3 regions of the [Clostridium] hylemonae DSM 15053 genome follow, and region 1 is predicted to be linked to each of the others. Evidence: a T-box and tRNA genes for the amino acid it is inferred to sense, from the RefSeq annotation. Region 1 holds a T-box; the other regions hold tRNA genes.
The links. The T-box of region 1 lies ahead of thrS (threonine--tRNA ligase). A T-box ahead of a tRNA ligase gene usually reads a tRNA of that ligase, here a tRNA-Thr.

Region 2: it encodes a tRNA-Thr, which carries the amino acid that the T-box ahead of thrS (threonine--tRNA ligase) is inferred to sense. The anticodon was not compared.
Region 3: it encodes a tRNA-Thr, which carries the amino acid that the T-box ahead of thrS (threonine--tRNA ligase) is inferred to sense. The anticodon was not compared.

The regions. Positions count from the first base shown of each region.
Region 1 covers NZ_CP036524.1:2,359,302-2,363,978, forward strand. The annotation lists gene LAJLEIBI_RS10970 (NAD(P)/FAD-dependent oxidoreductase) at 1-912, shown strand, start outside; gene thrS (threonine--tRNA ligase) at 1,018-2,769, opposite strand; T-box leader at 2,867-3,087, opposite strand; gene LAJLEIBI_RS10980 (peptidoglycan recognition protein family protein) at 3,159-3,827, opposite strand; gene LAJLEIBI_RS10985 (aldose epimerase family protein) at 3,910-4,677, opposite strand, start outside.
Region 2 covers NZ_CP036524.1:432,341-437,017, reverse strand. The annotation lists gene LAJLEIBI_RS02100 (YfhO family protein) at 1-225, opposite strand, end outside; gene LAJLEIBI_RS02095 (glycosyltransferase family 2 protein) at 143-1,219, opposite strand; tRNA gene LAJLEIBI_RS02090 (tRNA-Lys) at 1,438-1,510, opposite strand; tRNA gene LAJLEIBI_RS02085 (tRNA-Phe) at 1,537-1,609, opposite strand; tRNA gene LAJLEIBI_RS02080 (tRNA-Met) at 1,647-1,720, opposite strand; tRNA gene LAJLEIBI_RS02075 (tRNA-Thr) at 1,745-1,817, opposite strand; tRNA gene LAJLEIBI_RS02070 (tRNA-Tyr) at 1,829-1,910, opposite strand; tRNA gene LAJLEIBI_RS02065 (tRNA-Val) at 1,920-1,992, opposite strand; tRNA gene LAJLEIBI_RS02060 (tRNA-Asp) at 1,999-2,072, opposite strand; rRNA gene LAJLEIBI_RS02055 (23S ribosomal RNA) at 2,197-4,677, opposite strand, start outside.
Region 3 covers NZ_CP036524.1:68,786-73,462, reverse strand. The annotation lists gene LAJLEIBI_RS00375 (hypothetical protein) at 149-937, shown strand; tRNA gene LAJLEIBI_RS00370 (tRNA-Leu) at 1,762-1,848, opposite strand; tRNA gene LAJLEIBI_RS00365 (tRNA-Val) at 1,852-1,924, opposite strand; tRNA gene LAJLEIBI_RS00360 (tRNA-Asp) at 1,931-2,004, opposite strand; tRNA gene LAJLEIBI_RS00355 (tRNA-Ile) at 2,101-2,174, opposite strand; tRNA gene LAJLEIBI_RS00350 (tRNA-Thr) at 2,204-2,276, opposite strand; tRNA gene LAJLEIBI_RS00345 (tRNA-Glu) at 2,287-2,358, opposite strand; gene LAJLEIBI_RS00340 (helix-turn-helix transcriptional regulator) at 2,518-2,709, opposite strand; gene LAJLEIBI_RS00335 (hypothetical protein) at 2,709-3,080, opposite strand; gene LAJLEIBI_RS00330 (GNAT family N-acetyltransferase) at 3,206-3,712, opposite strand; gene LAJLEIBI_RS00325 (NAD(P)H-dependent oxidoreductase) at 3,858-4,430, opposite strand; gene LAJLEIBI_RS00320 (prolyl-tRNA synthetase associated domain-containing protein) at 4,449-4,677, opposite strand, start outside.

The DNA.
Region 1 (4,677 bases):
ACGATAAACCCGGACATAATTGGAGGAGAGGCCTATAAAAAGCGGAACATATCAAAGCCATGCCGTGTCGTTGTCGTCGGCGCCGGCACCGCGGGGCTCGAAGCGGCATGTACCGCCGCCGAGACCGGCTGTACCGTAACGCTTCTTGAAAAGCAGGACCACATAGGCGGACTATCCGTGGAGATCTCAAAGATTCCGGACAAGAAACGGCTTGCCGATTTTCCGGACTATCTGAAGCACCGCGCGGCCGGACTTGACAATCTGACGATCAGAACAGGCGTGGACGCGACAGCCCATACTGTCAAAAGCCTCCGCCCGGACCTTGTCGTGAACGCGACCGGCTCCGTCCCCCTTCTTCCGCCCATTACCGGCCTGCATGAAAGCCTTGCGGACAAAAAAGCGGATGTGTACTCGATTCTCGACCTGATACAGAATATAGACCGCTATCCAGAAGACATGTCCGGCCGTAAGGTCATCGTGATCGGCGGCGGCGCCGTCGGCCTTGACGTGGTCGAGTTCTTCGCCCCGCGCGGCGCGGACACGACGATCATAGAGATGATGCCTTTCATCGGAAACGGGTTGGACGCCTCCTCCACCTCCTCGATGAAAGAATGCATGGAAAAGCACAGCGTGACACAGCTGGTCAACACTGCGCTCAAAAAAGTAACCCCTCATTCCTTCCTCGTGGAAAAAGACGGACAGGAAGAGGAACTCCCATTTGATTACGGTTTCGTCTGCCTCGGCATGAAGGCACACGCGCCCATCTGGGATGAACTCACAAAAGCCTTTGAAGGAGAAGACACCGCCCTTCTCAATATCGGAGACTCCGTCCGCGCCAGAAGGATCATCGACGGCACCGACGCAGGAAGACATATGGTACTGAACACATTAGAACAGCTCGGATACTTATAAACGAATCGGGGACAGGTTAAATTTAATTGGGGACGGGGTTTTTTTCAAAAAACCCCGTCCCCAATTAAATTTAACCTGTCCCCGAAGGAGCTGGTATTCTATTTTTTATTTATCTTCCAGCACTTTTTCCGTGAATGTCTTGAGTTCCATACTTCCGATATCACCTTCATCGCGTTTTCTTACGGATACGACATTCTCCGCCACTTCTTTTTCCCCTACGATTATCATATAAGGTACTTTCTGCATCTGTGCCTCGCGGATCTTGTAACCGAGTTTCTCGCTTCTGCCATCCAGTTCCACGCGGATCCCGGCTGCCTTGAGTTCGTCTGTCACCTTCTGTGCGTAATCGGCAAACTTGTCTGATACGGGCAATATCTTCACCTGTACCGGCGCGAGCCATGTCGGGAACTTGCCCGCGTAATGTTCGATTAGTATACCGATAAAGCGCTCGATGGAACCGAAGGCAACCCGGTGTATCATGATCGGTCTGTGCTTCTCGCCGTCTGCGCCTGTGTATTCCAGTTCAAATCTCTGCGGCATCTGGAAGTCGAGCTGAATTGTACCACACTGCCATGTCCTTCCGATGGAGTCTTCCAGATGGAAGTCGATCTTCGGGCCGTAGAATGCGCCGTCGCCTTCGTTTACCACATAGTCCATTCCGAGTTCTTCCAGCGCCCCTCTCAGGCCTTCCGTCGCCATCTCCCAGTCTGCATCGCTTCCCATGCTGTTCTCCGGTCTCGTGGACAGTTCCACATGGTATTTGAATCCAAACTTAGAGTACACTTCATCGATCAGCCTTGCCACGCCTTTGATCTCATCTCTTATCTGGTCCTCTGTCATAAAGATATGGGCATCGTCCTGTGTGAAGCAGCGCACGCGCATAAGGCCGTGAAGCTGGCCTGACTTTTCATGGCGGTGTACGAGGCCAAGCTCGCCCACACGCATCGGCAGGTCTTTATAGGAACGCGGCTCCACCTTGTACACAAGCATTCCGCCCGGGCAGTTCATCGGCTTAACTGCATAATCCTCCTCATCGATCACTGTTGTATACATATTGTCTTTATAGTGGTCCCAATGCCCGGAATTCTCCCACAGATGCCTGGACAGAATAATGGGCGTGGAGATCTCCACATATCCTTCTCTCAGATGGAGCTGCCGCCAGTAGTCGATAAGCAGATTCTTTAACACCATTCCTTTTGGGAGGAAAAACGGAAATCCCGGGCCCTCATCCATGATCGCAAACAGTCCCAGTTCCTTACCGAGCTTTCTGTGATCGCGCAGACGTGCTTCCTCCATTCTCTTAAGATATGCATCCAGCTCGTCCGCCTTCGGGAAGGATGTCCCGTAGATCCTCGTCAGCATCTGATTGTTCTCATCTCCGTGCCAGTATGCCCCCGCCACGCTCTGAAGCTTAAACGCTTTGATCACGCTCGTGTTGGACACATGAGGGCCCGCACAGAAATCCACGAACTCACCCTGTCTGTAAAGACTGATCTCTTCCTCCTTTGGCAGAGCCTGAATCATCTCTACTTTGTAGGATTCTCCCCGCTCCTCCATCAGTTTCAGCGCTTCCTCACGGCTCACGACACTTCTCTCAAGCGGCAGAGATTCCTTGACGATCCTGCGCATCTCTTTCTCCACCTCGGCAAGGTGCTCTGTCGTAAACGGAAAACTGAATTCAAAATCATAGTAATATCCATCTTTTACCGCCGGTCCTATAGCCAGCTTTGTATCCGGGTACAGGCGCTTTACTGCCTGGGCCAGAATATGGGATGTCGTATGGCGGAACGCCTCCTGTCCCACCTCATCTGCAAATGTCAGGTCCTGTACAGACCCGTCTTTCATACTTACTTTCATCTTGTTTCGCTCCTTTCAATATACACTTTTTGTTCTTTTCGGAAACGGTATTTCCTGAATCAAAAAAACACCCTAAACAGACAACTTGCGCTGTCCATTTAAGGGTGCATCTAACGCTGCACGGTCCCACCTTAACTTTTCACTTCAGACTCTCTCAAATCCTATCCCTTAACGCAGGAATACGGCAATGCTTACTGTCGTTTCGGCACCGCAGCTCAGGAATGGTTTTCATCTTCTTTCTGTCACAAAAAACTTCCACCAAATGTTTTTCTCTCTGGATGACTCCAAAAGACTACTCTTTTCCGTCTCTGCTTTTGTCATGTTTCCACTGTAATACCAGCTATCTTTCATTATAGCAACACACGGCAAAAAGTCAACGCATTTTCCGATTATTTTTTGATCGCCTCCTGCACATCTGCCCTGAACTGGTTCCATGCGTCCTCATTTTCCACAAAATACTTCGGACAGTTCTTTTCCGTCACATCATAATGCCGGATGACATCCTTGCTGTCCAGGTCAAACTTCTTACACAGCCAGGCGGTGAGCCGGACCATGGACTTATATGTCTCCTCGTTGAACTTTCCCGTCTCATCCGGGTGACAGCACTCAATGGATACGGTGTCATTGTTCCTGCTATTGGACGCATAAGCCACCTCCCACGTCGGAACACACTGCACGATCTCCCCGTCAAGACCTACGATAAAATTACTGCTCGCTTTTGTCTCATGGCTGTCCTTAAGGCCCTCAAAATAATTCCGGTTTTCCATGGCGGTGGCGCCTGGATTGGCCGTGTAGTGCACAACGATCCCTTTGATCTTATCCGTCTTCGTCCCCGGCCGGGAATAGGGGTTTTCTGTGAGCAGTTCCACATCCAGGTCCGGGCGGGAGGCATCTATGTCCTTTCCTTTAAGTTCTATGTAATCATTCGTGAACCATGCTGGCTTGATGATCCTTACGATCCCCACGAGCACAATGAGTACGGCAAGCACGAGCACACCGAGCCGGATATTGCGCTGGATCCTCCTCCTGCGCCTTGCTTCCGCTATTCTTCTGTCCATACTATCTCTCCAATCATTCCATACTATTTTAGCATAGTTAAGAGAAATATTTTATGAAAAAATACTTATGAATTTCTGAATGTTAAAACTCGAATTTATACGAAGTTACTGACTCAAACTGCCCTCCCGCCCGGACGACCGGACTTTCAAAATTATCTTTATTTACCGCATCCGGGAAATACTGCGTCTCAAAGCATATACCCTGATGTTTTCCGTACACTGCTCCGGCCTTTCCCCGCTCCCGGTCAAGAAAATTGCCGCTGTACACCTGCATTCCCGGCAAATCTGTAAATATCTGCATCCTGATACCGCTCTCCCGGCATGAAAATTCACCTGTCCTGCGGAACCCGTCTCCGCCCAGCACCCAGTTGTGGTCATAACCACCCGCAAAATCCAGCGCCTCGTAATCGGCGCCTATGTCTCTGCCGATCGTCTTTCTGACGCGGAAATCCATGGGCGTCCCCTCCACACTTACGATCTCGCCGGTAGGGATGGATTCTTCGTCAGCGCGCGTATATGCCTCTGCGTCCAGCCACAGCTCCTGTTCCAGAATATCGCCCGAGTCATGGCCGTTCAGATTAAAATAGCTGTGATTCGTCAAATTTACGATCGTGTCCGCCTCTGCCGCCGCCTCGTAGCGGATCTCAAGCGCGTTTTCGCCGTTCAGGCTGTACGTTACCGTGACATCCAGCGCGCCCGGATATCCCTGGTCTTTGTCCGGGCTTGACAGATGAAGCGCCACATGTCTTTCATCCGCCTCCCGCACTTCCCACAGCCTGTGGTTGTAAGTGTCAGGCCCGCTGTGCAGATTGTTGCCGTTGTCATTTTCAGCAAGCGTATATGTCTTTCC
Region 2 (4,677 bases), 1.9 Mb from region 1:
AAATAGTCCGTAATAGGCAAAGTTGTAAATATTCTGCCCACCGCCAAGCTCTGCCGCGAACTGGGGAAACAGTGTTTTCGTCTCATAAAACAGCTTGCGGAAATAATCCGGGAATACGCTGTGCTGCCCGAGCCAGTCGATCTCAGAGCCTGCCAGATATCCGTTTCTTATCTTCAGGATATACAGTATGAGCGGGATGACCATAAGAATCGAGAGATATAACATATCTTCCCTGCTTTTTGTTGTCTTTGCCGTCGGTTTTTGCATCCTCTTCATCACTTGATTCCCTCAATAAATAGATTGGCCTGTTTTTTATCTCTGTATATGCCCTGGCAAGGTACTGGCCTGAAATACCAATGCAGAGCAGCTGTACGCCTCCTATGAGGAAAATTACGCACATCATGGCCGGCCAGCCTGCCACCGGGTCATGCCAGAACAAGTTCTTTACCACTAGGAATACGATCATGCAGAACGCAGCCCCGCAGAACAGAATGCCGCCGTATGAAGCCATGGACAGCGGTACTGTCGAAAAACCGAGTATTCCGTCGATGGAATATTTGAACAGCTTCCAGAGCGACCATTTTGTATCGCCGGCCGCCCGCTCAACATTGTGATATTCCAGCCATTTTGTCCTGAACCCTACCCATCCGAATAATCCTTTGGAAAAACGGTTGCACTCACTTAATGATAGTATGGCGTCCGCCATTTTCCGGTTCATCATACGAAAATCTCTGGCTCCCTCCACGATCTGTACCTGGGAGAGCTTATTTATGAATTTATAAAAAGAAGCGGAAAGGAAGGAGCGCAGCTTCGCCTCCCCGTGACGGTCGCCTCTTCTCGTGGCCACACAGTCATATTCGCCTTCCTGTAAGATATCGTACATCTCAGGGAGATACTCAGGCGGATCCTGCAGATCTGCGTCCATTACCGCGACATACTCTCCCTCGGCCGCCTTAAGTCCGGCGTAAAGCGCTGATTCTTTTCCGAAATTTCTGGAAAAGGAAAGATACCGGTAATTGTTATCTTTTTCATGAAATTCTTTTAAAAGCTTCAGCGTTTCATCTGCTGAACCGTCATCGACAAATATGATCTCCACGGTCACAGGCTCCATCTTCTTTATCACTTCCTGCATGGCCTGTAAATAAAGAGGCAGTACTTCCTGCTCATTATAACAAGGAACGACCACGCTGACTGCAGGTTTATTATCTCTGTACATCATAAGACCTCCTTCTTAATGCTTGATTGCTTATGTCTGACTGTAATTATATATATAGTATCTATCATTTTCCGAAAGAAAATCTTAAGTTTAAGTAAAGATTCAAAATTACAGAATAAAAAACAGAGTATGCTTTTCACATACTCTGCTGGAATTTTTAGTATTTTAAAGAAAACGGCAGGAACCTTTATCACAAAGGATTCCTGCCACTCTCATTCCCATGAGCGTGCGGGGATTCGAACCCCGGACAACTTGATTAAAAGTCAAGTGCTCTACCACCTGAGCTACACGCCCGTATACTATTTTCACAGTAAAGAAAATGCCCAGAGCCGGAATCGAACCAGCGACACGAGGATTTTCAGTCCTCTGCTCTACCGACTGAGCTATCTGGGCATATCTTATTGAACTTTTGTAGTTCAACAAGCATCAATTGCGGGGGCAGGATTTGAACCTACGACCTTCGGGTTATGAGCCCGACGAGCTTCCAGACTGCTCCACCCCGCGTTATTAACTAATATTAGATTATGAAGCCGTTGACCGGACTTGAACCGGTAACCTGCTGATTACAAATCAGCTGCTCTGCCAATTGAGCCACAACGGCAAGTCTGGTAATGGATGGAGAAGGATTCGAACCTTCGAAGGCGTTGCCAACAGATTTACAGTCTGCCCCCTTTGGCCACTCGGGAATCCATCCATTTTCATATGGGACCTATAGGGCTCGAACCTATGACCCTCTGCTTGTAAGGCAGATGCTCTCCCAGCTGAGCTAAGATCCCATATAGCGACCCAGAAGAGACTCGAACTCTCGACCTCCGCCGTGACAGGGCGGCGCTCTAACCAACTGAGCCACTGGGCCTCGCTATCTGAAGATATGTACCTTCAAAACTGCATACAAGAAATAAATATTACATCCATTACCTATCCACCTTTTCGCTTCGAGACGCGCCTCCGTCATTCCTGACTCCGCGCTCTCTTCGCTCTTGGTCATGCCCTCGACCGATTAGTAGCAGTCAGCTCCATACATTGCTGCACTTCCACCTCTGCCCTATCTACCTCGTCGTCTTCAAGGGGTCTTACTGCTTGCGCAGGGATATCTCATCTTGAGGGGGGCTTCACGCTTAGATGCCTTCAGCGTTTATCCCGTCCCGGCTTGGCTACTCTGCCATGCTCTTGGTAGAACAACAGATACACCAGCGGCCAGTCCATCCCGGTCCTCTCGTACTAAGGACAGCTCCTCTCAAATATCCTACGCCCACGCCGGATAGGGACCGAACTGTCTCACGACGTTCTGAACCCAGCTCGCGTACCGCTTTAATGGGCGAACAGCCCAACCCTTGGGACCTACTTCAGCCCCAGGATGCGATGAGCCGACATCGAGGTGCCAAACCACTCCGTCGATGTGAACTCTTGGGAGTGATAAGCCTGTTATCCCCAGGGTAGCTTTTATCCGTTGAGCGATGGCAATCCCACTTTATACCACCGGATCACTAAGTCCTACTTTCGTACCTGCTCCACCCGTCGGTGTCGCAGTCAAGCCCTCTTTTGCCTTTGCACTCTGCGAATGGTTTCCGACCATTCTGAGAGGACCTTTGAGCGCCTCCGATACCCTTTCGGAGGCGACCGCCCCAGTCAAACTCCCCACCTGACATTGTCCCCCAGCCGGTTCACGGCTGATGGTTAGAAATCCAATACTGCAAGGGTGGTATCCCAACAGCGGCTCTGTGACGACTGGCGTCATCACTTCTTCGCCTCCCACCTATCCTGTACATGCAATACCGAATCCCAGTATCAAGCTGGAGTAAAGCTCCATGGGGTCTTTCCGTCCTGGCGCAGGTAACCAGCATCTTCACTGGTATTTCAATTTCACCGGGTGCATTGTTGAGACAGTGCCCAAATCATTACGCCTTTCGTGCGGGTCGGAACTTACCCGACAAGGAATTTCGCTACCTTAGGACCGTTATAGTTACGGCCGCCGTTTACTGGGGCTTAAGTTCAAAGCTTCGCTTGCGCTAACCTCTCCCCTTAACCTTCCAGCACCGGGCAGGCGTCAGCCCATATACTTCACCTTTCGGTTTTGCATAGACCTGTGTTTTTGCTAAACAGTTGCTTGGGCCAATTCTCTGCGGCCAGATCTCTCTGGCACTCCTTCTCCCGAAGTTACGGAGTCATTTTGCCGAGTTCCTTAACAATGCTTCTCCCGTCGGCCTTAGGATTCTCTCCTCATCCACCTGTGTCGGTTTACGGTACGGGCACGATATAAACGATAGCGGCTTTTCTTGACGCATGGCTCACATACTTCCCTACTTTAAGTTCGGTACGCGTCACGGATTTGGTTTGCACACCGGATTTGCCTGATGTACGCCTACCCCGCTTGCGCCGGTCTTTCCATTCCCGGCTTATGCTTTCCACACGTGTCCCCACAGTTCTGTTATATCGTGGTACAGGAATCTCAACCTGTTGTCCATCGGCTACGTCTTTCGACCTCGCCTTAGGCCCCGACTTACCCAGAGCAGATCAGCTTTACTCTGGAAACCTTAGATATTCGGCCGGAAGGATTCCCACCTTCCTCTCGCTACTCATTCCGGCATTCTCTCTTCGATGCAGTCCACAGCTCCTTACGGTACTGCTTCTTCCCGCATCCAATGCTCCTCTACCGATGTACTTCGTACATCCCTGAGCTTCGGTAGTGTGTTTCAGCCCCGGACATTTTCGGCGCAGGACCTCTCGACTAGTGAGCTATTACGCACTCTTTGAATGTATGGCTGCTTCTGAGCCAACATCCTAGTTGTCTTTGAAATCCCACATCCTTTTCCACTTAACACACATTTTGGGACCTTAGCTGCAGGTCTGGGCTCTTTCCCTTTCGACTACCCAACTTATCTCGTGCAGTCTGACTCCCATACATCATCTACGCGGCATTCGGAGTTTGATATTCTTCGGTAAGCTTTGACGCCCCCTAGGAAATTCAGTGCTCTACCTCCGCAAGACTTGTATGAGGCTAGCCCTAAAGCTATTTCGAGGAGAACCAGCTATCTCCGGGTTCGATTGGAATTTCTCCCCTATCCACACCTCATCCCCACCCTTTTCAACGGATGTGGGTTCGGTCCTCCATTGCCTTTTACGGCAACTTCAACCTGGACATGGATAGATCACCCGGTTTCGGGTCTACTCTGACTGACTCATTCGCCCTATTAAGACTTGGTTTCCCTTCGGCTCCAGACCTTCAGTCTTTAACCTTGCCAGCCAGCGTAACTCGCCGGACCGTTCTACAAAAAGTACGCGGTTCACCGCATAAGGGTGTTCCACAGCTTGTAAACATATGGTTTCAGGTTCTCTTTCACTCCCCTCCCGGGGTCCTTTTCACCTTTCCTTCACAGTACTATGCGCTATCGGTCACTAAGGAGTATTTAGCCTTACGGGGTGGTCCCCGCATGTTCCCACAAGGTTTCTCGTGTCTCGTG
Region 3 (4,677 bases), 1.5 Mb from region 1:
AGTTTCTAATTTTAGCTATACCTACGATGCAAAACATACTCTAGACAAATTTAAAATTAGAATTAAATCGATGTATAAGATTATAGTCACTTTTTTTAAGGCAATAATATAGACTCTAGTATGAATATTGAAAATAGGAGGATGAATTATGAGTATGTTTATGATAGGTATATTATTTATTATGTTATTACCATTGGCTATCATAAAGATGTTGATAGACCACAAAGTAACTTTGCTATTAGGTGTAATGACTATAATAGGATTTGCGCTAATAATATTATCCTTTTATAAACTCGCCAAAAAGTCCTATGAAAAAGTAAATTATGGCTTTATTTGGGGAGGCTTTGTATTATATACCATAGCTTCACTTATAGTACCATTAAGTTTATATGAATTACAAAATTTGAAGAAGCCAGACATATTTGGTACTATCAAAAATGGAGAAGCATGGAAAATAGGCATTACTCTTTTTATATCTTTTTTAATGTTCTTAATTGCATTATATAGTGTGCGTTTATGTAAACATCAATTTATACAAACAATAATTATTTTGATACCCGTAATTATTTTAATTGTTGCTTTTTCATACAGTGCAATCAATTGTACTAGAAGCAATTCTGAATACATAGTCCAAGATATGAATTCAAAAGATACATTAGTACAATATACACTAAAAAAAGAGGCAAAAATATATTATACTGGATATCGAGAAGGTAAAAATACTATCTATTGTTTTCCTCTTTTATCGCCAATAAAATATTCTTGCGATTCATTTCAAGAAGGTGAAACAGTTTATGTAGATATCGATTCGTGGAAAGGTATCTATGAAAACAACATAACAACATTTGACAAAGACAATCCTTTAAAAGGCCGAAAATATGTTAAAGTATCAAATGGGTCAAAAGCCGGTTTTGTAAAAACAAGTGCATTACAATAAAAACAAGATGTTCCATTTTATTATAAATCACAAAGAATCTGAATATAGGACTGTTGATTCATAAAATATTTTCTAGTAAGGAACAAGGCGAAGCCGATACGGCGCAGGGCAATTCTTTACAGAACGGACGAAGCCAACAATACCATGATACTAACGAGGACTTGAAAGGTGATAAACCTTGCAAGCCCTCTTGTCTGTTATTGATCTTCTTTTGCGAAATATAACGCTTCTTTTTCCACTTCTTTCAAAAATGCATCTATTATGAGTTTATCAGATTCTTCCTCCTGTTTATAGCATTTTGCTCTTTGAGAGTAACTCAATTCTGTTATCTTAGGTTTACAGATTTCCCCATCAATTCCATAATAATAAATCTTTGATGTAAACAGGCTGTAAGAACACTATTTTGACAACATACTGGAAGATGTCTATAAAAATTGAGAACAGCACCGTTTCGAGACAAAGATTGTATCCGGCAAGACGATTAATGAAGATATCGGAATATGGCATCGTTTCATAGACAATTCTGAAATATCTTCAAAGCAAATTATGGAAATAAAACCAAAACATATGATGAAGCTTCGGTTTACAGGTGCTTCTATGCTTTATAATGCGGGAATAAAGCCGTTGATATCCAGCCTTTTTAGTACACTCTACACTTACCATGACAGAGCATTACATAGGACAGCGAGTGTCTGAGAGAGATGCCTCTAAAATGGCAAAAATATTGACATAAACCGCGTATTTACGGGATACACAACTTTTTACTTAAAACAAAAAATGCCTCAATCCCTCTATTTATAAGGGTTTGAAGCATCTCTCACTAATGCCGCAGACCGGAATCGAACCGGTACGGGAGTATAAGTCCCGCAGGATTTTAAGTCCTGTGCGTCTGCCAGTTCCGCCACTGCGGCATATGGGACCTATAGGGCTCGAACCTATGACCCTCTGCTTGTAAGGCAGATGCTCTCCCAGCTGAGCTAAGATCCCATATAACGACCCAGAAGAGACTCGAACTCTCGACCTCCGCCGTGACAGGGCGGCGCTCTAACCAACTGAGCCACTGGGCCTAACTATTACTACTTTGAAAATTTGATGAATTGTTTAAAACAACGCATGCCGCAGCACTTATCCTGAAATACGGACTTAGTGCTGAGACGCTGCAGTGGACCCTCGGGGACTCGAACCCAGGACCGATCGGTTATGAGCCGATTGCTCTAACCAGCTGAGCTAAGGGTCCAAAAACTTATAAGTCCCTTATAGGAACTAAGCCGTTGACCGGACTTGAACCGGTAACCTGCTGATTACAAATCAGCTGCTCTGCCAATTGAGCCACAACGGCAAATCAAAAATGACTCCGACGGGAATCGAACCCGTGTTACCGCCGTGAAAGGGCGATGTCTTAACCGCTTGACCACGGAGCCAAAATACTTATATTTAAACGGCCTGTCTCATGGAGTGACCGAAAATTATAATATCATAAACCTGCCGTAAATGCAATACTTTTTGCTCATTTTTTAAAGAATTTGTCCCTTCTGTCATTCTTTACCATTGCGTAAAAATTTATTCATTTCCAGCTTTTGTCACTGTAATATAAACAGTTCCTCCACCGTAGTATCCAGCAGTCTTGCAAGCTTCATAGCCAGCTCAAGTGTCGGATTGTACTTATCATTTTCAATTGCAATGATCGTCTGCCTCGACACCCCGGAACGGGCGGCCAGATCTTCCTGACGCAGTCCCCTGCTCTTTCTCAGCTGCTTAATGTTATTTTTCACTAATGCTCCCACCTTACATATACAGCTATAATAATACCGGTTAAAACGGCCGCCGTCACAATCCCCATAAAAATAATAGTTAAGAGTGTTCTGGAAAATGAAAGTTCGTGGTACTCCTCCTCTCCCTTGACCGCTTCTTTTTGGTAATAAAGCTGCGAACAAGTTTCGACCGTGAAAGTAGTACACAGTAAAATTAAAGGCATAAAGCTGGCTGATGTCTTCTGTACATATAACTTATATATTTCATAAAAGGACCAGACACCAAGCACCACAGTGACATATACCAGCGCATTGCGCTGTCCTTTCAGGATTATACTTCTCTCCATCTCGTCCATTCTCCGAAGCTCTGCGCGTCTGAACAACTTTTTCATAGTACACCTCCTGATGTAAAAAGTTCTTTACATTTCAATCATAACATGTAAGTTTTAAATGTCAAGAACTCTTTACATTCCTAGGATAACAGCCGTTCTTTCTGCTAAAAGAAGCTCCTGATATGTCAATCATTAATACGCGAATACATTTTCATATCCACGATCTTCCCATTCTTGACCGCATTTTTGCGCAAAAGTCCCTCAAACTGAAATCCTGCTTTTTCAAGGACGCGGCATGAGGCAGTATTGTAAGAAAAAGGCTCCGCAAATATTCTTATAATATTTGTATGTTCAAATACATAATCGCACGTCTTTCGTACGGCGCTCGTTCCTAACCCTTTTCCCCAGAAAGGCTCACCGATATAATATCCCATCTCGGCAGTGCGGAAGTGAATGTTACCGCACCGGAAGACCCCGATACTTCCCACCGCCCTGTCATCCGCCGTAATGGCAAATGCAATCGTTTCCTCCGGGTCCGCAGCCAGCATGGACGCTATGAATTCCTTACCATCTTTCTCCGTGTAAGGATACGGCATACCGTCTCTTAAATTATCCTGGACCTTCTTATTATTCAGCATCCTGGAAACATCTGCCGCGTCTTCCATTCTCCAGCATCGAATAGCACATTCCATAACATTCCTCCATTCTCTTTTGAAAATTATACCACAAGTATATATTAATTTCTTTTTTGTTTAATAAAATCCGTCTGCACTCCATCATCTGGATACGTTGTATTAAAGGGACTTCTATAAGTTATTTGGCAGGCTGGCCTGGCAGCTACGCGTCAGAACCTGATAAATATTCAGATATCTGACCGAGGTACTCTTTTCTTTCCTGCTCAGTAAGGCTGTCGATCCCGCCCAGATTCTTCCACACGGCATTGTGGAAACCGACGGCCTCAAACGTAGCTCCTATTAAGGTGCCATTTATGGCATCACCAAATTTATGTATCAAATTGTCAGTTGAAGTAGAAGATGTTGTAAATATATAGGTATCCTCTATGCTGCGCAACGCATGAAGACCTGTATCATCACTGTAATATGCCGAATCTTTCAACATGACCTTATCTAAAAATCCGCGCATAACAGCGGGCATATCATACCACCAGACAGGAAAAATAAATATAATTCTGTCTGTATCATCCAATATTTCATTATATCGCTTTACGAGCAGATCCGATGTTCTCCCTTCACCGTACAGTTTTAAATCTTCCTCAGACATAACAGGGTCAAATCTGTCTTTGTACAAATCAATCAGATAACAATCCCCCGCTGCTTTCTCGGCTTCCTCCAAAACAGCCCTGTTAAAAGAGCCGTCCCACGGATGCGCATATACTATCGTTGTTTTCATAATGAATCTCCTCCTTTTCTAAATGTCAATAATTTTATACTTATGTTTTGAATACGGCAATATCTTATTCAATATGTCCTCTGTTTTTACTTTCATATATCCGGTCGTAGTTCCATCGCTGCAGCCATAATACTCCGTGTCTGCAACATCCTTATCAAATATTACCTGTATTGTCTTGTCCCAGTCGTGCAATACACTGTAAACAGTCGCTGCGCCGATCTTCGTTTCAAGTATCTCTTCAAATAAT